One region of the Mesorhizobium sp. M6A.T.Cr.TU.016.01.1.1 genome, then DNA from elsewhere that is predicted to be linked to it. Evidence: riboswitches for the same ligand, from Rfam matches in the RefSeq annotation. Region 1 holds a riboswitch; each other region holds the start of a gene.
What was found. Region 1 has a riboswitch for thiamine pyrophosphate ahead of thiB (thiamine ABC transporter substrate binding subunit). Riboswitches for the same ligand answer to the same signal wherever they lie in the genome.
Positions count from the first base shown of each region.

Region 2: another riboswitch for thiamine pyrophosphate. It lies ahead of thiC (phosphomethylpyrimidine synthase ThiC); the one in region 1 lies ahead of thiB (thiamine ABC transporter substrate binding subunit).
Region 3: another riboswitch for thiamine pyrophosphate. It lies ahead of EJ075_RS18085 (ABC transporter permease); the one in region 1 lies ahead of thiB (thiamine ABC transporter substrate binding subunit).

Region 1 is NZ_CP034452.1:2,628,847-2,636,620, forward strand. Features, by position in the region: gene EJ075_RS12580 (ABC-F family ATP-binding cassette domain-containing protein) at 1-1,314, opposite strand, end outside; gene EJ075_RS12585 (thiamine diphosphokinase) at 1,316-1,960, opposite strand; TPP riboswitch at 2,063-2,177, shown strand; gene thiB (thiamine ABC transporter substrate binding subunit) at 2,221-3,231, shown strand; gene thiP (thiamine/thiamine pyrophosphate ABC transporter permease) at 3,465-5,084, shown strand; gene thiQ (thiamine ABC transporter ATP-binding protein) at 5,081-5,854, shown strand; gene EJ075_RS12605 (M48 family metalloprotease) at 6,154-7,581, shown strand; gene EJ075_RS12610 (RNA polymerase factor sigma-32) at 7,722-7,774, opposite strand, start outside.
Region 2 is NZ_CP034452.1:3,231,601-3,239,374, reverse strand. Features, by position in the region: gene EJ075_RS15610 (hypothetical protein) at 323-586, shown strand; partial or broken gene EJ075_RS15605 (aspartate 1-decarboxylase) at 1,213-1,469, shown strand; TPP riboswitch at 1,587-1,703, shown strand; gene thiC (phosphomethylpyrimidine synthase ThiC) at 1,807-3,642, shown strand; gene thiO (glycine oxidase ThiO) at 3,639-4,640, shown strand; gene thiS (sulfur carrier protein ThiS) at 4,609-4,806, shown strand; gene EJ075_RS15585 (thiazole synthase) at 4,808-5,581, shown strand; gene EJ075_RS15580 (thiamine phosphate synthase) at 5,578-6,183, shown strand; gene EJ075_RS15575 (hydroxymethylpyrimidine/phosphomethylpyrimidine kinase) at 6,174-6,989, shown strand; gene EJ075_RS15570 (PD-(D/E)XK nuclease family protein) at 7,461-7,774, shown strand, end outside.
Region 3 is NZ_CP034452.1:3,783,458-3,791,231, reverse strand. Features, by position in the region: gene EJ075_RS18110 (adenylate/guanylate cyclase domain-containing protein) at 1-1,866, shown strand, start outside; gene EJ075_RS33745 (hypothetical protein) at 2,032-2,286, opposite strand; gene EJ075_RS18095 (superoxide dismutase family protein) at 2,426-2,935, opposite strand; gene EJ075_RS18090 (sulfite exporter TauE/SafE family protein) at 3,084-3,860, opposite strand; TPP riboswitch at 4,286-4,398, shown strand; gene EJ075_RS18085 (ABC transporter permease) at 4,528-5,328, shown strand; gene EJ075_RS18080 (ABC transporter ATP-binding protein) at 5,322-6,083, shown strand; gene EJ075_RS18075 (ABC transporter substrate-binding protein) at 6,080-7,093, shown strand; gene EJ075_RS18070 (LLM class flavin-dependent oxidoreductase) at 7,090-7,774, shown strand, end outside.

The DNA.
Region 1 (7,774 bases):
CTCCATGTCGAGATCGTTGGTCGGCTCGTCGAGCACCAGAAGGTTTGCCGGCCGTGCCAGCACGCGGGCCAGCAACAGCCGCGCTCGCTCGCCGCCCGAAAGCTCACGCACCGGCGTGCGCGCCTGTTCCGGTTTGAACAGGAAATCCTTCATGTAGGAGACGACGTGGCGCTGCTCGCCATTGATGACAAGGTTCTCGCCGCGTCCGTCGGTGAGGTATTGCGCCAGTGTCTCTTGCGGATCGACCGCCTCGCGCTTCTGGTCGAGTGTGGCGATCTCCAGATTGGTGCCGAGCCGCACCGTGCCTGAGTCCGGTTTCAATTCGCCGGTCAGCATCTTCAAGAGCGTCGTCTTGCCGGCGCCGTTCGGCCCGACCAAGCCGACGCGGTCGCCGCGCTGAATACGGGTCGAGAAGCCCTTGACCACGGTGAGGTCGCCAAAGCTCTTCTCGATGTTCTTGGCCTCGATCACCAGCTTGCCGGATTCGGCGGCGTCGCTGGCCACCATGGTCGCCGCGCCCTCGGCGCCGCGATGGCCACGAAAGCGCTGGCGCATGGTCTGCAACTCGCCGAGCCGGCGCATGTTGCGCTTGCGTCGCGCCGTCACGCCATAACGCAGCCAGTGCTCCTCGCGCACGATCTGGCGGCCGAGCTTGTGCTGCTCGCGCTCTTCTTCTTCCAGCACCGTGTCGCGCCATTCCTCGAAATGGCCAAAACCCTTGTCGAGACGGCGGGTCTGGCCGCGGTCGAGCCAGACGGTGGCGCGTGACACGCGCTCGAGGAAGCGGCGGTCGTGCGAGATGACAATCAGCGCCGAAGAGGTGCGGGCAAGCTCCTCCTCCAGCCACTCGATGACCGACAGGTCGAGATGGTTGGTCGGCTCATCGAGGAGGAGAATGTCGGGCTCCGGCGCCATGACGCGGGCAAGGGCAGCGCGCCGCGCCTCGCCGCCGGACAGATCGTTCGGTCGTTCCTCGCCGGACAGGCCGAGATGCTCCATCAGATAGGTGGCGCGGTAGGGGTCATCGGCGGGTCCAAGCCCCGCCTCGACATAGGCGCGGACGCTGGCGAAACCATCCATGTCTGGCATTTGCGGCAGGTAGCGCACTGTCGCCGAAGGCTGGCGGAACATCTCGCCGTCCTGCGGCTCGATCAATCCCGCAGCGATCTTGAGCAACGTCGACTTGCCCGAGCCGTTGCGGCCGACCAAAGCGATCTTGTCGCCCGCCGACGCTGTCAGTTCCGCCCCGTCGAGCAGCGGCGTGCCACCAAAAGTCAGCTTTATCCCGTCGAGATTGAGAAGTGGCGGCGCCATGTCAGCTTTCAGGTAGGGGAAAAGGATGGGCGAGCAACAGCGCGCGGCCGCTGCCCAGCGCGATTTCGAGCCGGCCCTTGACCTCGTTGGAAATGGTCAGCGATGAGCCGAACGCGACCTCGACGTGGTTCAGCGGCCATTTGGCGCCGGTAACGGTCAAGCCGGAAAGGTCGGAGAAGCCGAGGATCGAAAACAGCGTGCTGTCGGCGTAGTCGAAGCCGGTCTTTCCGGGAAGCAAGGGGATGCCTTCCTGGGCGCCGCTGGTCAAAAGCACCTCTATGCCTGCCTCGGCCAGCCGGATGCTGAGCGCGAGGTGCAGGAAGGCGTGGTCGGTGCGCTTGCCGCCGAACGCGCCGGCGAGCACGAGCCCGGTCGCGCCGCGTTCGAGCGCAGCGGCGATAGCCAGCTCGCCGTCGGTCTTGTCCTTTTCTGCCGGAAACACCTGGCGGGGCACGGCGGCCAGATCGTCCGGCAAGTCCGCCGGCACCGAATCGAAGTCGCCGACCCAGAGTTCCGGCGTCAGCTCCAGCGTCCGGGCATGGCCGATGCCAGCGTCGGCGGCGATGACACGGGAGCCTTCGACCTGGCGGTCGACCAGCGGCGTGCGGATAAGATCGCCGCCAAGCAGGATGGTGAATTTGCTCATATGCGTGGCCCTTACCAGCCCTGCTTGCGAAACGGAAGGCCGCGCTCCAGATGCCCTGCAAACTTCAGCTTGCGCAGCACTTCGGCCGGGCCTATGTGTCGAAACGCTCTAACGGGGTGCTGGACGTGATCTTCGCGGACCAGCTGAGAGGCAACCATGCCAACCCGCTGAACCTGATCCGGTTTGTACCGGCGGAGGGATTAGACGTTTCGGACAGCCCGACGCCTCAATTCCTTTCAATGTGAACGAAGGAGGCGCCGATGCGCACGTTTTCATACTCTCTTGTTTCGGCAATGCTGCTTGCCGCGTCCGTTCTCGGCACCGGGCCAGCATCCGCGCAGGAGAAACTCACCGTCTATACCTATGAGAGCTTCACCGCCGACTGGGGTCCAGGCCCCGCGGTCAAGAAGGCCTTCGAGGCGGAATGCGGCTGCACTCTCGATTTCGTTGCGGTCGCCGACGGCGTCGCGCTGCTCAATCGCGTCAGATTGGAAGGGGCCGCGACCAAGGCCGACATCGTGCTCGGCCTCGATACCAATCTGACGGTGGAAGCCAAGGCTACCGGCCTGTTTTCGCCGCATGGCCCGGTATCGGACGTCAAGGTGCCGGGCGGCTGGAGCGACGATATTTTTGTGCCGTTCGACTATGGCTATTTCGCCGTCGTCTACGACACCGAAAAGCTGAAGACCCCGCCGAAGAGCCTGAAGGAATTGGTCGAGGGCGATGCCGATGAGAAGATCGTCATCCAGGATCCGCGCACCTCGACGCCCGGTCTCGGCCTGCTGTTGTGGGTGAGATCGGTCTATGGCGACAAGGCGCCGGAAGCCTGGGCCAAGCTCAGGGCAAAGGTGCTCACCGTGACGCCGGGCTGGAGCGAGGCCTATGGCCTGTTCACCAAGGGCGAGGCGCCGATGGTGCTGTCCTACACCACGTCGCCGGCCTATCACATGGTCGCCGAAAACACCGAACGCTATCAGGCGGCGTCCTTCGAGGAGGGCGAGTACCTGCAGATCGAGGTTGCCGGCATCACCACGACTGGTGCGAAGAACCCGCTGGCGGAAAAGTTCCTGGCCTTCATGACCGGTCCGAAATTCCAGAACGTCATTCCCGAGACCAACTGGATGTTTCCTGCCGGCAAGACCGACAAGCCGCTCAACCCAGCCTTCGACAAGCTCGTCAAGCCGACCAAGGCCTTGCTGTTCAGCCCCGAAGAGGTCGCCGCCAACCGCAAGGCCTGGGTCGACGAATGGCTGGCGGTGATGAGCAAGTAGCTTCTGATTGACGATGATCACTCTACGGCGCCCCCCTCTGTCCTGCCGGACATCTCCCCCACTTGGGGGGAGATCGGCCATCATGCCGGCTTTCGCCAATCTCCGACATTGCCGGAATGAGCGGAGCGCTGAACCTGCCAATCTCCCCCCTCGTGGGGGAGATGTCCGGCAGGACAGAGGGGGGCGCGAAGGAACGCAATCCTCGCTAAGAATCTCGAATCTGGTGGTCTAGCGTGCAACGCGCGCCATCATCGGATTCCCGCGTCACAGCTGGCATTCTCGCGCTTGCGGCAATAGCACTTTTGATCGGTGGAGCGTTCGCCGGGCTCATCGTCGAAGGCGCCCGCGACCCGTCCGGCGCCGCGTCGGCCTTCGACCCCTATCTCTTCCGCGTTGTCCGTTTCACCTTATGGCAAGCGCTTCTGTCGACACTGCTGTCCGTCCTGCCGGCGCTGCTCGTTGCGCGGGCGCTGTCGCGGCATCCGTGGTTCTTTGGCCGCGGCCTGATCCTGCAGCTCTTCGCCGTGCCGCTGGCGCTGCCGGCCATCGTCGCCGCGCTCGGCATTCTGGCCCTCTATGGCCGTGCCGGCTATTTCGCCGGCCTGCTCAGCGCGATTGGCGGTCAGGGTTGGCCAGGCATATACGGCCTGTCCGGCATTCTCGTCGCCCATGTCTTCTTCAATCTGCCGCTGGCCACGCGGCTGTTCCTTGAAGCGCTGGGGACAGTGCCGGCCGACCAGTGGCGGCTGGCGAGCCAGCTCGGCATGGGCGCCAGACCGGCCTTCCGGCTGATCGAATGGCCGACGTTGCGCGCGGCATTGCCGGGCGTCGCCGGGCTTGTCTTCATGCTCTGCATTACGTCCTTTACCATCGTGCTCACGCTGGGCGGCGGGCCGCGCGCGACGACGCTGGAGGTCGCCATCTACCAGGCACTGCGTTTCGATTTCGATCCTGCCCGCGCGGTGACGCTGACACTGTTGCAGATCGCGCTGACCTTCGTCGTGGTGCTGGCATTGATGCGGCTCGGCGCCAACACTGTCGGCGACGCCAACCTGCCGGTGGCGCCGCGCCGGTATCTTTCGCCCGGCATCGCCGAGACCGTGCTGAACGCCGCATTGATCGTTGTCGCTTTGCTGTTCGTCGCCGGGCCGATGGCGGCCACGGTGATGTCGGGCCTTGGCGCCGATCTCGGCCGGCTGGCGGGCGAGAGCGCGGTGCGGCAAGCGACGCTGACCAGCGCCATGCTCGCCTTGCTGGCGGCGCTGCTTTCGGTGGGGCTGTCGCTGTCGCTCGTCATGGCACGACGGGCGCTGACCTTGCCCCGTCGCGTCGGCGCCAAGACGCTGCTCGAACACGCCACCGATACCGGCGCCGGCTTCGTTCTCGTCGTGCCGCCCATCGTCATCGGCGCCGGCTGGTTTCTGCTCCTGCGCACCGTCAGCGACATCTTCGCCATCGCCCCTGTCATGGTCGTCGCCGTCAATGCGGTGATGGCGATGCCGTTTGCCATCCGCGCCATTCGTCCCGGCTATGATGCGGCTAGCGAACGCCACGAGCGGCTCTGTTTGCTGCTTGGCATCTCGGGCTGGAGCCGGTTCCGTCTGGTTGACTGGCCGTCGCTGCGGCGGCCGCTCGCCACCGGTTTCGCCTTTGCCATGGCACTGTCGCTCGGCGATCTCGGCGTCATCGCCCTGTTCGGCAGCGATTCCCTACAGACACTGCCTTATCTCTTGCTGGCGCGCATGGGCAGCTACCGCACGTTGGATGCCGCAGGCCTAGCGCTGCTGCTCGGCCTGGTCTGTCTTGCGCTTGTGCTGGCCGCGGACTGGCTGGGGCGGGGAGAAAAATCATGATGCTCAACAGCGCTGAAAACGGCACGGCCGTGCGGCTGGAAAAGGTTTCGTTCAGCTATGGTGAAGCGCCGTTTTTGTTCGATGTCGAGTTCGCCGCCTCGAAGATCACCGCGATCATGGGGCCGAGCGGCTCGGGAAAGTCGACGCTGCTCAATCTGGTGGCCGGCTTCGAGACGCCGCGATCGGGCCGCGTGCTGATCGGCGGCGCCGATGTCGGCGCCAAACCGCCTTCGGCGCGGCCCGTGTCGATGGTGTTCCAGGAAAATAATCTCTTTGCCCACCTTTCGGTCGAACGAAATGTCGGCCTCGGCCGCTCGCCGTCACTCAGGCTGACCGAGGCCGACCATGTCGCAATCACGGGGGCAGTCAAGCGCGTCGGCCTTGCCGGAAAGGAACAGCGCCTGCCGCGCGAACTCTCCGGTGGCGAGCGGCAGCGTGTCGCGCTCGCCCGCGTCCTGGTGCGCGACCGGCCGGTGCTTTTGCTCGATGAGCCGTTCGCCTCGCTCGGGCCGGCCTTGCGCGATGACATGCTCGATCTGGTAGCCGGCGTCCATGCGGAGCGGCGCATGACGGTGCTGTTCGTCACGCATCAGCCGGAAGACGCCCACCGTATCAGCCAGGACTTGGTGTTCCTGGACAATGGCACGGTTGCCGCGACGGGGACTGTCGCCGATTTTTTTACCAAGGCTGGACCGGTAGCCTTCCGGCGCTATCTCGGTGCAGGTCCGTTTGGCCAGGGATCACGAGATGTTGCCCGGAAGCGGACATAATTTACGGCCAAACCGGCTTCACGCGACGTGGCGTTTGCTTGCCTTGGTCAAAGTAGTGTGGCTAGGTCCTCCGATACTGGTCCGGCACAGGCTGTGATTTGCCACTACGGTGCAGCGCGTGCTCGTGGGCGCGAAGGACGCTGTGGCAGTTTGATTTTTGCGCATGATCCTTTCTGAAAATCGATGCCCGATTTTCGGGGTCATGTGCCGAGACCCGAAAGGAAGCTGTTCTGCCGACCGGCACCGACAGAGTGAGAAGGAAACCGCTGGCGCGCTTCCTCGCGCTGGCCGGCTTTGCCATGGCGCTGGCAAGCTGCCAGATGTTCACGCCTCCGGACGTTCAGGAATCCGGCTTCCAGCCTTCCAGCAAACCGATCACGGTCGACAATGTCGCCGCTAACAGCAAGCTCGCCGAAATGGCGAAGGCGCAGCATCCGCGTATCCTCGCCACCTATGGCGGTGAATATTCCGATCCCAAGCTCGAGCGCATGGTCGCCAAGGTCGTCGGCCGCCTGACCGTGGTGTCGGCCAACCCGACCCAGACCTACCGCATCACCATCCTCAATTCGCCCAACGTCAACGCTTTCGCATTGCCGGGCGGCTATCTCTACATCACGCGCGGCCTGTTGGCGCTGGCCAACGATTCGGCCGAGCTCGCCGCGGTGATCGCGCATGAGATGGGCCACGTCACTGCCAACCATGGCTTGCAGCGCCAGCAGCTTGAGGCCGAGGAGGGGTTTGCTACGAAGGTCGTCTCGGATGTGCTCGGCGACAGCCCGACCGCCAAGGCGGCACTGATCCGCGGCAAGCTGCGGCTTGCCCAGTTCTCGCGCAATCAGGAGCTGGAGGCCGACGGCATCGGCATCAAGTCGATCGGCGAGGCGGGCTTCGATCCCTTTGCCGCCGGCCGCTTCCTGCAGTCCATGTCGGCCTACACCGATTTCCGCTCGATCAGCGGCGCCACCGACGCCAGCCTCGACTTCCTGGCGACGCACCCCAACACGCCGCAGCGCATCGATCTGGCGCAGCGCCATGCCCGCCAGTTCGGCGCGCCTGGCGTCGGGACGCGCGACCGTGACCCCTTCCTCGCCGGTATAGACGGCCTGCTCTATGGCGACACGCCGGAGGAAGGCTATGTGCGTGGCGAAACCTTCCTGCATCCGGGGCTCGGCGTGTCATTCTCGGTGCCCGGCGGCTTCATCATCGACAACTCGGCCGCGGCGGTGACGGCAACCGGGCCGGGCGACATAGCGATCCGCTTCGACGGCGTTTCGATCGACAAGAGCCGCCCGCTGACCGACTACATCCGCAGCGGTTGGGTGGCTGGTCTCGACGAAAGCAGCGTGCGCCAGGAAACGATCAACGGCAACGAGGCGGCGACGGCGCATGCCAGCGCCGAGGGCTGGCAGTTCGACATCGCGGTGATCCGCGCCGGCGGTCAGGTCTACCGGCTGTTGACGGCAGCCCCCTCCGCCAGCACCTCGCTGGACGCCGTGGCGCGCTCGGTCAGCGGCTCGTTCCGTATCTTGAGCGCGGCCGAGAAAGCGGCGCTGAAGCCGCTGCATATCCGCGTCGTCACGGTGCAGCCCGGACAGACCATGGGCTCGCTCGCCGCGCAGATGGTCGGCGTCGACCGCAAGCTCGACCTGTTCAGGGTGCTCAATGCGATGTCGCCCGGTGCAGCCGTTTCGGCCGGCGATAAAGTCAAGATCATCACCGACAGGTAGGGTGTGTCGATATTCAGGTGATGCCGGCCTGCAAACGGCAGTTTCCTGCGCTTCCGGTGCTCACGTACTTTGAGTACGCTCCGCTCCGGTTCTCGGAAACCACCGTTTTCGGCTCGGCCTAACCTGAATCTCGACACACCCTAGGCGGCTGTCGCCAGAAACTCGGGGTTTTGCTTCACCAGCGCTATCTTGA
Region 2 (7,774 bases), 600 kb from region 1:
ATGCCCAGTTGCTCAATGAGCTTTCTTACGAATAAGGGAGAATTTCCGCGGCCGGACTCTCTCTGAGTGGGCGTGCATGACTGCCAACGGAAGGTCTTGCACGCACCCTTGCGATCTTGAGCAATGGTCGCCATGACTTTCTTCTTGCAGGCTTTTGAGTGGCCCAGCCTGCGATCACCAGACCCCACCGACTCTAAAGAGCGTGGCAGACGGGATAGTCGAGGTTGCCCGGGCACAATCACGCTCAAGGCTTGCGCCGCCCAGAGGACACGCTGAAAAGGCAGCATGGGGGCGCGAGCACGCCATTCACGAGAGATTCGACATGAAGACCATGCAAGAAAAAGACATTCCCGCATTCGTGCAAGCAGTTGTGGACGCCGGCTGCAACATTTGCGCGATTGGCAACTTGGGATACGTCTTTGGCGATGCTGATTTGACGCCGGCGCAACGGAGGGCCGTCGAGCCACAGCTGCGTAGGATTGCTGAAATCTACGGCCAACGCGATCATCTCATGGACGAGATAGCTGTATATCTGCGGTCGATCGGACGCCATGTCGAGGTTGAGCCGAAGACAGGTGTTTCCTGATGGCCGCGATCGCGTTCCGTAGTCGCCATTTCTATTGGGTAACGAGAAGCCGTCTTCCAACATCTGAATCATAAGGGAGGTGACCCGCAAGGCCGCTCTCGAGACCGCAAGTCTGAGCCGCTGACGCATGGCGATAACCAGACTGTCCGAACTGGGCGGCGATATTCTTCGCGTCGATGCCTTCCTCGACCAGGTCGCGGTAGGCGGCGATCTCATCTACCGCATGCATAGCCAAGCCAGGGAAGTTTTCGGCAGGGGAATTCAGACTGGAGGGCACGGCCGACCCGGCCGCCAACGACCCCGCAGGGATTGCCATGTACGGCAACGCCAACAGCAGGCGGATCAATACTCGGATAATGGCGGCCGGATATGTAGCGATCGATCGCCGCACCAACATGTCAATGCAATAGCTTAGTTGCTTTCAAAGGCGGTCGTACGATCTGCAAGCAAGCTAAACGATTGCGTCAACTCTTCCTCGCAGAGCGAAAACTCCGCGGCCCACGCGATTTCTCTGCTGGAACAGCGGCACATCCTCAGCGCCAGGACACGGCCGCCGCCGTCGGGTTTTACGAAGCCGGTGATTGCATAAGTTGCCCGCAAGATGTCATTGGTATCGGGAACGCCGCCGATGCTGCATCCTGAATCGAGCGGCCGCCCGCACCTGCCAGCCCGACGACCAGATCATTATCTGCAACTCCATCTACCTGGACGAGGTGCAAATCACCTCGCTGAAGCCGCGAATCGTCACCTTCGACCAGGATAACCACATCCGTGACCGCCTGAGCTACTCGGTCGATCCGACGCACATGGCCGATACAGTTTCTCCATCCTTCACGAAGCGAAAGAGGCTTTGGCCATTCCAGCCCTGGTCTCCGGGGCGTGACTTGTCCCCGATGCATGCGCGAGCTCTCCGCCCGGTTTTGACAGGCCGCCGGTCATCGCCACCGGCCGAAGGCGCCCGAATGCGCTTGACAAGATAGCGTCGGCCCGTCCAACCTGACGCATTCACCAGGGGAGTCCCGGCAAGGGGCTGAGATACTGCTTGCTTTCGCGGCGCAGTGACCCGTTGAACCTGATCCAGTTCATACTGGCGTAGGGACGGTGCAAGCGCTTTGCGGGAATTTATGCCCGAGGTCCTGTTTCGGCAGGTCGACAGAAGCGTCTTTTCATCCTTCCGGCACAGAACTGGGTCTCCAATGCATGAGCAAAGGAGCCTCAAGATGAATGCCCTCACCCCAGCCGTGTCGACGGGACCGCTGCCCGCCTCACGCAAGATCCACAAATCCGGCATCCTCCACCCGCAGATCAAGGTGCCGGTGCGCGAAATCTCCGTCCATCCGACAGCGGGCGAGCCGCCCGTCACCGTCTACGATCCGTCCGGCCCCTATACCGACCCGGCTGTCGAAACCAGCATTGAAAACGGTCTTGCCCGGCTTCGCCACGAATGGATCACCGCGCGCGGCGATGTCGAGGCCTATGACGGCCGCCACGTGCGGCCGGAGGACAACGGATTTGTGACCGGTGAGCGCCTGACGCCGGAATTTCCCATTCGCAGCCGGCCACTCAGGGCCAAGGCAGGCAAGGCGGTGACCCAACTTGCCTATGCGCGCGCCGGCATCATCACCCCCGAAATGGAGTTCGTCGCCATCCGCGAGAACCTCGGCCGTCAGATGTCGCGCGGCAAGCTGCAGCGCGACGGCGAAGCCTTAGGCGCGGCCATCCCCGATTTCGTCACGCCGGAGTTCGTGCGCGATGAGGTGGCACGCGGACGCGCGATCATTCCCGCCAACATCAATCATCCCGAGAGCGAACCGATGATAATCGGCCGCAATTTCCTGGTGAAGATCAACGCCAATATCGGTAACTCGGCGGTCACCTCCTCGATGGCCGAAGAGGTCGAAAAGATGGTCTGGGCGATCCGCTGGGGCGCCGATACGGTGATGGACCTGTCGACCGGCCGCAACATCCACAACATCCGCGACTGGATCGTGCGCAATGCGCCGGTGCCGATCGGCACGGTGCCGCTCTACCAGGCGCTGGAGAAGGTGGGCGGCATCGCCGAGGATCTGAGCTGGGAGGTCTATCGAGACACGCTGATCGAGCAGGCCGAACAAGGCGTCGACTACTTCACCATCCATGCCGGTGTGCGGCTGCATTACATCCCGCTGACCGTCGACCGGGTCACGGGCATTGTCTCGCGCGGCGGCTCAATCATGGCCAAATGGTGCCTGCACCATCACCGCGAAAGCTTCCTTTACGAGCACTTCGCCGAAATCTGCGACATCTGCCGGGCCTATGACGTGTCCTTTTCGCTCGGCGACGGTCTTCGTCCCGGCTCGATCGCCGACGCCAATGACGCAGCACAATTCGCCGAGCTGGAAACGCTTGGCGAGCTGACGCAGATCGCCTGGGCGAAGGATTGCCAGGTAATGATCGAAGGCCCCGGCCACGTGCCGATGCACAAGATCAAGGAGAACATGGAAAAGCAGCTCGCCGTCTGCGGCGAGGCGCCCTTCTACACGCTTGGACCGCTGACGACCGACATCGCCCCGGGCTATGACCACATCACCTCGGGCATCGGCGCCGCCATGATCGGCTGGTTTGGCACCGCCATGCTCTGCTACGTCACGCCGAAGGAGCATCTCGGCCTTCCCGATCGCAACGACGTCAAGATTGGCGTGATCACCTACAAGATCGCCGCCCATGCAGCCGACCTGGCGAAGGGCCATCCGGCCGCGAAAGTCAGGGATGATGCCCTTTCCCGCGCGCGCTTCGAGTTCCGCTGGGAGGACCAGTTCAACCTGTCGCTCGACCCCGAAACCGCGCGCTCCTTCCACGACCAGACCTTGCCCAAGCAGGCGCACAAGATGGCACATTTCTGCTCGATGTGCGGGCCGAAATTCTGCTCCATGCGTATTTCTCACGACATCCGCGCCGAGGCACAGAAAGAGGGCATGGGGGCAATGGCGGCGAAATATCGCGATGGCGGCGATCTCTACCTGCCGGTAGACGAGACCGGCGTACGGGTCATGCCAGAGGCGCCGGAAGCGTCATGAGGGTGCTGGTCAAAGGGGCCGGCGTTGCCGGCCTCACCGCGGCCTTCGAACTCACCGCCCGCGGCGCGACGGTCACAGTCGCCGAGATCCGGCATGGCCTTGGCGGCAATGCATCGTGGTTCGCGGGCGGCATGCTGGCGCCATGGTGCGAGTGTGAAAGCGCCGAGCAGCCAGTGCTGGATCTCGGACGCGATGCCGCCGGCTGGTGGGATGCAGTTCTGTCCGGCCAGTTGACACAGGCCGGAACGCTGGTTGTTGCTGCACCGCGGGATGCGGGCGAGCTTGACCGGTTCGCCAGCCGCACGTCCGGCCATCGGCGTGTCGATGAAGACGAGATTGCACTCTTGGAACCCGATCTCGCCGGCCGCTTCCGGCGCGGACTGTTCTTCCCCGATGAGGCTCATCTCGACCCGCGCCAGGCGATGGCGGCACTTCATGACAAGCTTGCAGCCATGGGTGTCGAATTCCACTTCGGCACCGACGCCCGGCATGTTTCCGGCTTCGATCGTCAGATCGATTGCACGGGGATGGCGGCAGAAGACGACGGGCTGCGCAGCGTTCGCGGCGAGATGCTGATCCTGCGCACGCCGGACATTTCGCTGTCACGCCCGGTCCGGCTGCTTCATCCGCGCTTTCCGCTCTACGTGGTGCCGCGTACCGATCACCGTTTCATGGTTGGCGCGACGATGATCGAAAGCCAGTCCACAGGACCGGTCACGGCGCGATCGATGATGGAGCTGCTGGGTGCCGCCTATGCCCTCTATCCGGCCTTGAGCGAGGCCGAGATCGTTGAAACCGGTGTCGGCGTCCGTCCGGCCTTTCCCGACAACCTGCCGCGCGTCGAAACGAACGGCGAGATCATAGCAATCAACGGGCTCTATCGTCACGGCTTTCTCCTCGCCCCCGCCATGGCGCGCCAGGCTGCCGACCTGGTTTTCAGTCAAAACAGAACCAAGGAGCTTGCCCATGAAACTAATGGTCAACGGCGAAGCGCATGAGGTTGCCGCCACCACGCTGGCGGAGCTACTTGCCGCGCTCGACTATGAGGGCGATTGGCTGGCAACGGCCGTCAACAGCGACCTCGTGCACAAGGCCAACCGGGCGGAGTTTCGATTGAGCGACGGTGACCGGATCGAAATCCTCTCGCCCATGCAGGGAGGCTAGCATGTTCGATCTTCTCGGGACGACACTTCCCTCCCGCCTGCTTCTCGGCACGGCTCAGTATCCTTCGCCGGCCATCCTTGCCGATGCGATCACGGCGTCAGGCACGTCGGTAGTGACCGTCTCCTTGCGACGTGAGATGGCAGGCGGTAGGGCCGGCGAAAAATTCTGGTCGCTGATCCGCTCGCTTGGCACGAGAGTCCTTCCCAACACGGCAGGCTGCCACTCCGTCAAGGAAGCGGTCACAACCGCGAAAATGGCGCGCGAAGTGTTTGGGACGAGCTGGATCAAGCTCGAAGTGATCGGCAACCACGACACTCTACAACCGGACGTGTTCGGCCTGGTTGAAGCCGCCCGCATTCTTTCCGAGGACGGCTTTTCGGTATTCCCCTATACCACCGACGACCTTGTTGCCGCCGAGCGGCTGCTTGCGGCGGGCTGCAAGGTCTTGATGCCGTGGTGCGCACCAATCGGTTCCGCCATCGGGCCGATCAACATCATGGCGCTACGCTCGATGCGCAGACATTTCCCTGGCGTCCCGCTGATCGTGGATGCCGGGCTCGGACGGCCGTCGCACGCGGCGACCGTCATGGAACTGGGCTTTGACGCCGTGCTCCTGAACACGGCGGTCGCCAAGGCGGCCGATCCGGTGGGCATGGCGCGAGCATTCGGCAAGGCGGTCGAAGCCGGTCGTGAAGCCTTTCTTTCCGGAATGCTCGAACCGCGCGAGGTCGCGGTGCCGTCGACGCCGACATTCGGCAGAGCGGTTTTTTCATGAAGCTCGATCCCTTCTACCTGATCGTCGACAGCGCCACCTGGATCGAAAGGTTGGCGCCGCTCGGCGTCAAGCTGGTTCAGCTTCGCATCAAAGCCATGGATGAACCCGGGCTGCGCGCGGAGATCCGCAAGTCGAAGGCCTTGTGTGTCCAACACAAAAGCCAGCTCATCGTCAATGATCATTGGCGCCTGGCAATCGAGGAAGGCTGCGATTTCGTGCATCTCGGCCAGGAGGATTTGCAAACGGCCGACCTCTCGAGGATACGGGCAGCCGGCGTCAGGCTCGGATTGAGCACGCATGATCATGTCGAGCTGGAAACGGCCATGTTTGCCGAGCCCGAGTATGTCGCGCTCGGTCCGATCTATCCCACCATCTTGAAGAAAATGAAGTGGGCACCGCAAGGGCTAGAGCGGATCAGCGAGTGGAAGCGGCGGGTGGCGCCGATCCCATTGGTCGCCATCGGCGGCCTCAACCCCGACCGCCTCGACGGCGTCTTTGAGGCCGGCGCCAACAGCGCCGCAGTGGTCACGGACATCACGTTGAGCTCCGACCCTGAAGCGCGCACGCGAGAATGGATCGAAAAGACGGACCGATGGCGATGAGACGAGAACCGCATGTGCTTGTCGTTGGCGGATCAGATTCCAGCGGGGGTGCTGGAATAGCACGCGACATCGAGACGATCTCTGCCATTGGCGTGCGCACCTGTCTCGCCGTCACAGCGCTAACGGTGCAAACGCACGACGCCGTGATCGAAATCCATCATTCGCCTCCCAGCCTGGTGGCCAATCAGATGTGCGCCGCGCTGCAGGCCAACGACGTGGCCACAATCAAGATCGGCATGCTGGCGACTGCCGAGATCATTGTTGCCGTTGCCGCAATGCTGCGCAAATTTCCGCAAGTGCCGGCAGTACTCGACCCTGTGCTGGCCTCCACTTCAGGCCGCCCACTTCTAGAAGCAGGCGCTATCGCCGCCATGAAGCGCGATCTGATGCCGCTTTGCTGCATTGTCACGCCCAACCTCCCTGAACTGGCGCTCCTTATTGGCTCCGAACTGGCATCGGATGAGCACGGAGCGCTGCAACAAGGACAAAGATTGCTGGCCGCCGGTCCTCAAGCCCTGCTGATCAAGGGTGGGCATGCGTCGGGACCCCGGTCGACTGATATTCTGTTGCGTTCCGATCAACAACCAATCCGCTTCGATGCACCGCGGCTTGCCACATCGATGCGCGGGACAGGTTGCATGCTGGCCAGCGCGATTGCGGCGCATCTGGCGAAGGCGAAGCCGCTCGAAGACGGCGTGCGCGAAGGCAAGCTGTTTGTGTTCGAGAAGCTTCAGAAATGCCGGCTGAATAAGCACAACGTTCTGCGTCCAGCCAAGCAGACCCATTTTCCAGAATTTTTCCCGTAGCGAGACTAAAGAAGGGGCTACTGCTTCTCTATGCCATCCTTACAACGCTGTGTTCCACACTGCCCTTTTATGCGACTTTGGAAGCACAAAAGGCGAACATCTAGCGGCTTATGTGTTTTCGACGTCAACAGCTCTGGGTCAGTTCGGCGACCGGCCGGCATTGTGAATGCCTGGAAGGGGCCGGAAGCTGTCAGTCCGCTATTCGAGCAGAACTACCACTAAGCTGCCACTCCAAAATAAATCATCAAGCCACCTCTGCTCGCCTCCCCGATGTCGAAGGTTGATATCGCTGACCACGCTAGAGGAGACTCCCGCATCGCTGCTACGGTCCTGCGACCGCTCGCAATCTGAAAAGGTTCTCACTGCTTTTGTACAGGGCAGCCTTGTAGTTCGGGGTCCCTGATCTAGGATACGTCCGAATCTACCGTCGGATTACCGGCTTGCAGCGCCGCAACAAATGTCCTTTTCACCATGGAACGTCACACCGTCGTCGTCGAGGGCACCTTAGCCTTTCGCATGCAGCGTGTCGCAGCCGCGCAAGCGGGTGACCACGGTCTCGACGTCGCCACAGTCCCGCTGCTCGCTGCGCGCCTCGCAGGTGGTTTCAGCCGACTGGCCGATCACCCAACCCTTGTGCCGATCGTTGCTCGAGCACTCGCAGAGATTACTTTTGAAGAGCTCGAAAAGGTCAAGACAAGGCCTGGCATGGCACGGGCGGTCCTCTCGAGTCTGGAGCGTGTGTGGGCGGCCGACATTGGCTTTGACGATCCACTCTATCCGAGCGC
Region 3 (7,774 bases), 1.2 Mb from region 1:
GTCGTACTCTTGCTGCTCGCTTGCCATTTTGCTTTCGACGGGCCGCTATCGCGCCTGCGCGAGCGTACGTATGACTTCTACCAGTTCCTCGCCCCGCGCGAGGCGACGAGCAATCCTGTTGTGATAGTCTCGATAGACGACGCGAGCCTTAAGGCATATGGGCGATGGCCCTGGAACCGTGGCCTTTTGGCCGACCTGGTCGACGGTGTCGCCGAGTCCGGTGCCGCGGTGATCGGGCTTTCGCTGGTGCTGCCTGAGGCTGACATCTCTCCTGATGGTATCGCCGGAGACAAGCGCCTCGCGAGCGCACTGGCGAAACATCGAACGGCGCTCGCCGTCAGCCTGGGCAATGAGGCGACCGTATCAGAAGCAGAGCCCAAAGCCGGTTGGTCGATCGTCGGGCAAGTACCCGAGACGCTTCCTGGCTTCACCGGTCTGACAGGCTCGCTTCCAGATTTCTCGACCGCCGCTGCAGGCCTCGGCGTCATTCGCACTTCGCCGGATCCCGACGGCGTATTGCGCCATGTGCCGCTGCTCTGGCTCCGAGATACGGCTCAAGGCGTGCAACTCTGGCCGTCCTTCGCGCTCGAACTCCTGCGCCTCTACGCCGGAGAGAACGGCTACGTGGCTCGGATGAATGCCGCCGGGTTTGACGCGCTCAGGATGGCCGGGTCCATTGTGCCACTCGAGCCGCAGGGCAGCATCCGCCTCTGGGAAACCGACACTAACACGCCGCGCATATCTGCCAGTGATATCCTTTCGGGCCGCGGCAATCCGCTGCTGCGGAACGCCATCGCCATTGTTGATCTGTCGGCCGTGGGATTGACCCAGTATCTGCCCACGCCGACGCGTCCGGCGCGACCAGGCGTGGACATCCACGCTGATGCAATCGGCCAGATCCTTGCCGGGCGCTATCTTGTAGAGCCAACGCTAGCGCGTACGCTGGAGCGGCTGTGGTTGGTCCTCAGTGGCATCGTTTTCATCGGGCTTTCAGGAGTGCTCGCCGAGCGTGTCGCGCTCGGCGCACTCGCTCTGGCGCTCCTGGCTGCCACGCCCTTCGCGTTCGGCGCTCTCGAATACAGCCTGCAGGGTGCACTCTATGATCCATTGCAGCCGGCGCTTGCGACGATCCTCGTAGCCGGCTTCGAAGGCTATGTCCTCTACAGGCGCAGCGAGCAGCGTCGGTCCACCCTGGCACGGCAGTTTTCCCAATATCTGTCGCCCTCCGTGGTGCAGCGCCTCGCAAATTCGGACACCGAAGCGATCCTGTCCGGAGAAAAGCGCGAGATCACAATCCTGCTGAGTGACATACGCGGCTTCACGACGATGAGCGAACAACTCGGTGCCCAAGAAATCGGAAAGGTGGTCAATCACTTTCTCGGCCTTGCGACCGATGAGATACTCAAGCGCGACGGGACGATCGACAAGTTCATGGGCGATGCCGTGCTAGCCTTCTGGAACGCGCCGCTTGATCAGCCAGATCATCGCGAGCGCGCGCTCGAGGCGGGGCTTGCCCTGATCGAACGGGTGAAGCGCGAAAATGCCGGTTTCGCCGCGCGCGGGCATCCCTCCATCGAAATCGGCGTCGCCATCGAGACTGGCATCTGCTCCGTAGGGAATTTCGGCTCCGAACGGCGCTTCGATTACACCGCGATCGGCTCGCCGGTGAACCGCGCGGCACGGCTCGAGTCAACGACCAAAAAGCTGAGGATCCCTCTGGTGCTTGGTCCCGGATTTGCGCAGGGAGCATCAATGCCAGTTGTGCAGGCAGGTGTGTTTGAACTGCAAGGCTTCAAGGGCGAGGTGTCGATTTTCACCGTTCCGGAGATGTACGCCTCGTCGCGATCTGCCGAGGAAGTCGTATGATGTTTGGCACCGGCTCAACTCGCTACCTCATTGGCAGCCGGCGAGCGAAAGCCAAGGGCGGCGGAAATCCGATGGGCGGCCTGGGCTACCATGTCGCCCAGTTCGCTTATGCGTTCTTCCGGCACCCGGTTTTCCGGGGCGGCGATGTTCAGCGCCGCGATTATCTTACCCGGTGCCACGAAAACCGGTGCGGTGATCGGCGCCGTTCGGGCCCAGGATGGCGAAAATCATGCCGCGCGGCACATCGAGATCGATACCATCGACGGCGCGCAGCTTGCCGAACGTTTTGACGAGGCCGCGGGCGGAAATGGCTGACTGGGCAAGACCCGTGGAGGACAAGCCCATAGGAGAAGTTTCGTTCATGCAATCATCCAGCAGTCGCGAAATAAAGGCCAATTTCGGCGCGATGGCTGTCGTCAATTCCTCGGCAGGCGCACGAGCTTATCGTCTGGCTTGTCCTCATGCTAGAGGCTCCAACCATGTACCACTACTTGGCCGCCGAGGCTGAAGAGCCGGTCAGATCATATGTCGGACGGATCTCTACTCATCGCTGGGTTTCTCATTCGATCACGGCGCAGGCCTGACGATTTCCGGCATCACCGGCAGGCTGGCTTTTGTAGTCGTCCTGTCCGCCGTGGATCATCAATGCCTTGCCTCGTATTGCCGTTTCTCCACCGTCCAGTTTGACCATGCTGTTGAAAGCCTGGGCACGCAAAACGCCGTCGGCGCCGACCCGCTGATTTGGCATGTCGCCCGCGTGCGGGCCTTTTCCAGTGAGATATCCATGTTCGGCATTCGTCGGATTGAAGTGCCCACCTGCCGAGTCATGGCCGGTCTGATGGTCGCACTTTCCGGTTTCATGAACATGGAACGCGACCCATTCACCCGCCGGCAGTCCTGTTACGTCCAACGCTATCAGCACACCCTGCGCTGTCTCGGTCAGCGTGGCCGTTCCGTTCTTCTCGCCAGCCATGTTGACGAATTCGGCTTTCGCGGTCGCGGTGTCCTGAGCCGCTGCAGGCATCGCGACCGCCAGCGCCAATCCTGTTGTTGCAAGCAAATTTTTCATCAGTTGGCCTCCGGTTGTACAAGGACCCCAAACAACAACGGGGCCTCTTCGTTCCATTTGGGAATGTCTCCGGCACGGCCGCCAGAGAAGCGGGTGATGCGTAGAACTCGATAGTCTCCGTGTATAAGTGAAGTTTCACGACGTTGGTTTACACCAATTCGAAGAGTTCCGCGGTTTGCCAACCTGCCAGCAGTATGATGAGAATACCAATGAGCCTGAGAAGCGTCTTTTCAACGATTGTTTTCACTACCAGTCCGGCCATCGGCGCTGCGACCACGCCGCCAAGGATCAAGCCGGCAACGGGGATTAGATTTTCCATCAGCCCCCCAGCCTCCTCCCAATGGCCCGTTAGTAACGCAAACAAGAAGGTCAGAGACACCGAGAACGTGATGAGGAACTCGCTGGCATTTACCGTGCCAATAACGTAGCGGGGCGTCCCGCCAAAACCGAGAAGCCCGGTCGTCACTATGGGTCCCCACCCGCCACCGCCTGCGGCATCGAGAAATCCACCACCAAGCCCAAGGGGAGGTACCACGCCTGCCGGGACCGGATTGCTTGGGATCCGCCGGAATGAACGGAACAGGAGCCAAGCTCCGACCAGCGCAAGGTATGTGGTCACATACGGCTTCATGACGGCTCCTTCAAACGAGGTGAGCACAAAAGCGCCGAGGACGCCGCCGATCACGCCAAATGGCATCAGCCGCCAGAAAAGCTTCCAGTCAATGTTGCGGTGATAGAGGTGAGCCGAACCTGAGGCCGCAGTGGTAAACAGCTCAGCAGCGTGAACTGAAGCCGAAGCGTGTGCAGGAGACACGCCAAACCCCAGTAGTGTTGTCGAGGAAACAACGCCGTAGGCCATGCCGAGAGCCCCGTCCACGGCTTGAGCTACAAACCCCACGAACGCAAAAAGAAGAAATTCTTGCATTTGGCTCTCCGATAAAAGCGCGGGTCGTAATTGGCGAAGAGGAACCCGCCGCGTGCAACATATGCAATTGCGTCTTCATGCTTCCACAATTCACTAAACGCCTGGCATCGATAATGGTGACGACGAACGGGAAACTGTGCGCTCGACCGACGCCTTTCCTCATATCTTCAAAGTCATGTAGACTCTCAAAATATTGAGAGCGATCTCGAACAGGTTGCCAGGTTTAGCACCCTCTTAAGTTGAAGCCGCGCATTAATCTACCGTCCTCGAAAGACCATGCCAATCGCTCAAGCGATGCTATCTTTGATGATGCCATGCGGTAGCGAGACGACCTGAGCGACCACTGCTGAGGCAGCCGCCTCTGACCTAGGGTTTCACGGGTCGTGACGCATACTTGCAGCTCCACCCTTTATCTGTTTAATTGCCGCCATCCACAGGGGTGCTCCGTATCGTCGGGGCTGAGAGATGGGCTGCAAGCCCGTAAACCCTAGAGCTGATCTGGATAATACCAGCGGAGCGAGGCGGGCGATGTTTTCTGGCGCACAGATTTTTCTTTTTCCGATGTCCGGCGATTTCGTGGGCCCGCCCGAGGACCATATCACGATCGACCTCACGGTCGCGGCCAACGGCCCGACCCCGCGCTGATCTTTCGCGCCGGAGGTCTCGCATGTCCCAGTCTTTCTCCGTTGCGCCGCGAATCGCAGCCTTGTTCGCCAAGGTCGGACCGGCCTTGCTATCGGTCGGCACGCTGGTTTTGGCTTGGGAGCTCTATGCGCGCATCTCGGGCATCTCGCCCACTACGCTGCCGGCGCCGTCACGAGTCCTCGCCCAAGCCATCCAGCAGCGCCAGGCGCTGTTCGACAACACCGTGCCGACCATCAGCGCCACATTGGCGGGTTTCGCCTGCTCGCTGGCCGTTGCCTTCATCCTTTCGGTGCTGATCGACTTCTTCAAGCCGCTGCGCCGCGCCCTGTTCCCGGTATTCATTATCAGTCAGATCCTGCCGCTGGTGGCGATTGCCCCCCTGGTCGTTCTTTGGTTCGGCTTCGGGCTGACGCCGAAGATCATGCTGGTCGCGCTCGTGACCTTCTTTCCCATGCTGGTCGCGCTGGTGCAGGGTTATGAATCGACGGATCGGGACATCTCGGCGCTTCTGAGTTCGATGGGCGCTTCCCGCATGCGCATTTTCCTGCTGGCCCGCCTGCCCTCCTCGCTGCCCTATTTCTTCGCCGGGCTGCGCATCTCGATCACCTATGCTGTGGTCGGCGCCATCTTCGCGGAATATGCCGGCGCGGCCAAAGGGCTCGGTATCTACATGCTCAACGCCAAGAACAATTTCCGGCCCGATCTCGTGCTCGCGGCCGTGCTGGTCAGCGCGTTGCTCACGCTGGCCCTGTTTGCCGCCACGGTGCTGATCCAGCGCGCCGCCATGCCATGGGAACGGCTCGATGCCGCGCGAAAATCATGAACAGGCGGCTGGAATTGCGCCAGATCAGCAAAAGTATTGGCGATGTCGACGTGCTTGCCGGCATCACCCTGCATGTCGAGCCGGGCGAATTCGTTTCAATCCTCGGCCCCTCCGGAGCCGGCAAATCCACGATCTTCAGGTTGCTGACGGGCGGTCTCGAAGGCCACGACGGCGGCATCGACTTCGACGGGCGGCCACTGGCCGACGCGCGCCGACCGTTTGCCTTCATGCCGCAGCACGACGCCCTGATGCCCTGGCGCACGGTTATCGACAACACCGCGCTCGGCCTGGAAGTCCAGGGCATGTCCCGTAAGGCGGCGCGCGACAAGGTGGCGCCGCTCTACGGCGAATTCGGCCTTGCGGGCTTCGAGCAAAAGTATCCGGCGCAGCTTTCGGGCGGAATGCGCCAGCGCGCCGCGCTGTTGCGTACCGTCGTTCAGAACCGCGCCATGCTGTTGCTCGACGAACCGTTCGGCGCACTCGACGCCCTCACGCGCACCGGCATGCAGCGCTGGCTTCAGACGATGTGGGACCGACACCGCTGGACCGTGCTGCTGATCACCCACGATGTCCGCGAGGCGGTCTTCCTGTCCGACCGCATCTATGTGCTGAGCGGCCGCCCTGCCCGCGTGCTGCGCGAAGTCGCCATACCTCTTCCGCGCCCGCGCAAGGATCTTGCCTCGCCGGAAGCCAGCGCCATCGAAGCCGACATCCTTCATACGCTTCTCGATCCACAGCCCGCCCAAAGGACATGACCATGCTTTCAAGACGCCTCTTCATCGCTGCCGCATTGATCACCGGGCTCGGACCCGTCACATCCGTCTGTGCCCAGCAGACTGTCACCGTCGCTCTCGACTGGACGCCGAACACAAACCATGTAGGACTCTATGTCGCCCGGGCGAAAGGCTTCTACGCTGAGGCCGGGCTCGACGTGCAGATCCTGCCCTATACCGACACTGCGGCCGGTACGCTGATCGCCAACCGCGTGGCCGATTTCGGTATACTGGGATCCATAGGATTGTTCACCCAACGCACGGCCGGCGCCGACCTCGTCGCTACCTACGCCATCATGCAGACGGAAACCGGCAGGCTGGCCTTCAATGCGGACCGCGCCGATATACAATCCCCCAGGGACCTGGACGGCCTGACCTATGGCGGTTTCGGCAGCGCCTGGGAGAATGCGCTGATCGGCACCATCATCCGCCATGATGGAGGCGAGGGCAAATTCGAAACGGTGACGCTGGGCACCTCTGCCTATGAGGCCTTGGCCAATGGCGCAGTCGATTTTACGCTCGAAGTCTACACTTGGGAGGGGATCAAAGCGGAGCTTGACGGCAAGGCCCAGCGCGCCTTCCGCTACGCGGATTTCGGCGTGCCCGACCAACACACCAATTTCATTGGCTCGAGCCGCGCCTACCTCGAGAAAAACGAGGACACGGCAACCGCGTTCATCGCCGCGACCAGGCGCGGCTACGCCTTCGCCGTCGAACATCCGAAAGAAGCGGCTGATATGCTGATCGGAGCAAACAGCGACGTGCTGACCAACCGTCCGTTGATCGAGGCATCACTGAAGGCGCTGGTCGACGGCCACTATCTGCAAAGCCCCGCCGGGGCGATCGGCACGATCGATCCCGCAAAGATGGAGGCTATCGGCGACTACCTGTTCAAGGCCGAAATCCTGCGCGACGGCGATGGAAACCCGGTCAGCGAACGACCCGATTTCGCAGCCTATTACAGCAACGCCTATCTGGCCGACCAAAAATGAGCCCGCCGCGGCTCATGCATCTCAATGCCGTGATCTTCGGCCTCGGCAGTCACGAGGCCGGTTGGCGCATGCCCGAAAGCGACCCGCTTGCCTCGACCAGCCTGGCCTACTGGGTCGATATCGCCCGGCGCGCGGAGGCTGCCGATTTCGACGCTCTGTTCCTCGGCGATGTGCTGGCCTTGCAGGGTGGCGCCGATCGGCATCTTTCCGACGCGATGGATCCGCTGCTGATCCTATCGGCGATCGCTGCCGTCACCAGCAGGATCGGACTGATCGGGACTGCATCGACCAGCTTCGATCACCCTTTCCACCTCGCCCGGCGCTTCGCCTCTCTCGACCACATCAGCAAAGGCCGTGCGGGCTGGAACATCGTCACCTCGTCCAACGTGCTCGAGGCCCGTAACTTCGGACTGGACGCCATGCCGGAGCATGACGAGCGCTATGCCCGCGCAGCCGACGTGGTCGACGCAGCCATAGCGCTCTGGCAAAGTTGGGCTCCCGATGCGCGGACGCCGGACAAGGCCGCCGGGCGATACTTCGATCCTGACAAGGTCCGGCCCGTCGATCACGCCGGTCCGTTCGTGCGCACCGCGGGCCCGCTCAACGTGCCGCGATCGCCCCAAGGTCGGCCGCTCCTGGCGCAGGCCGGCTCGTCGGAAGCTGGCCGCGCCTTCGCCGCCC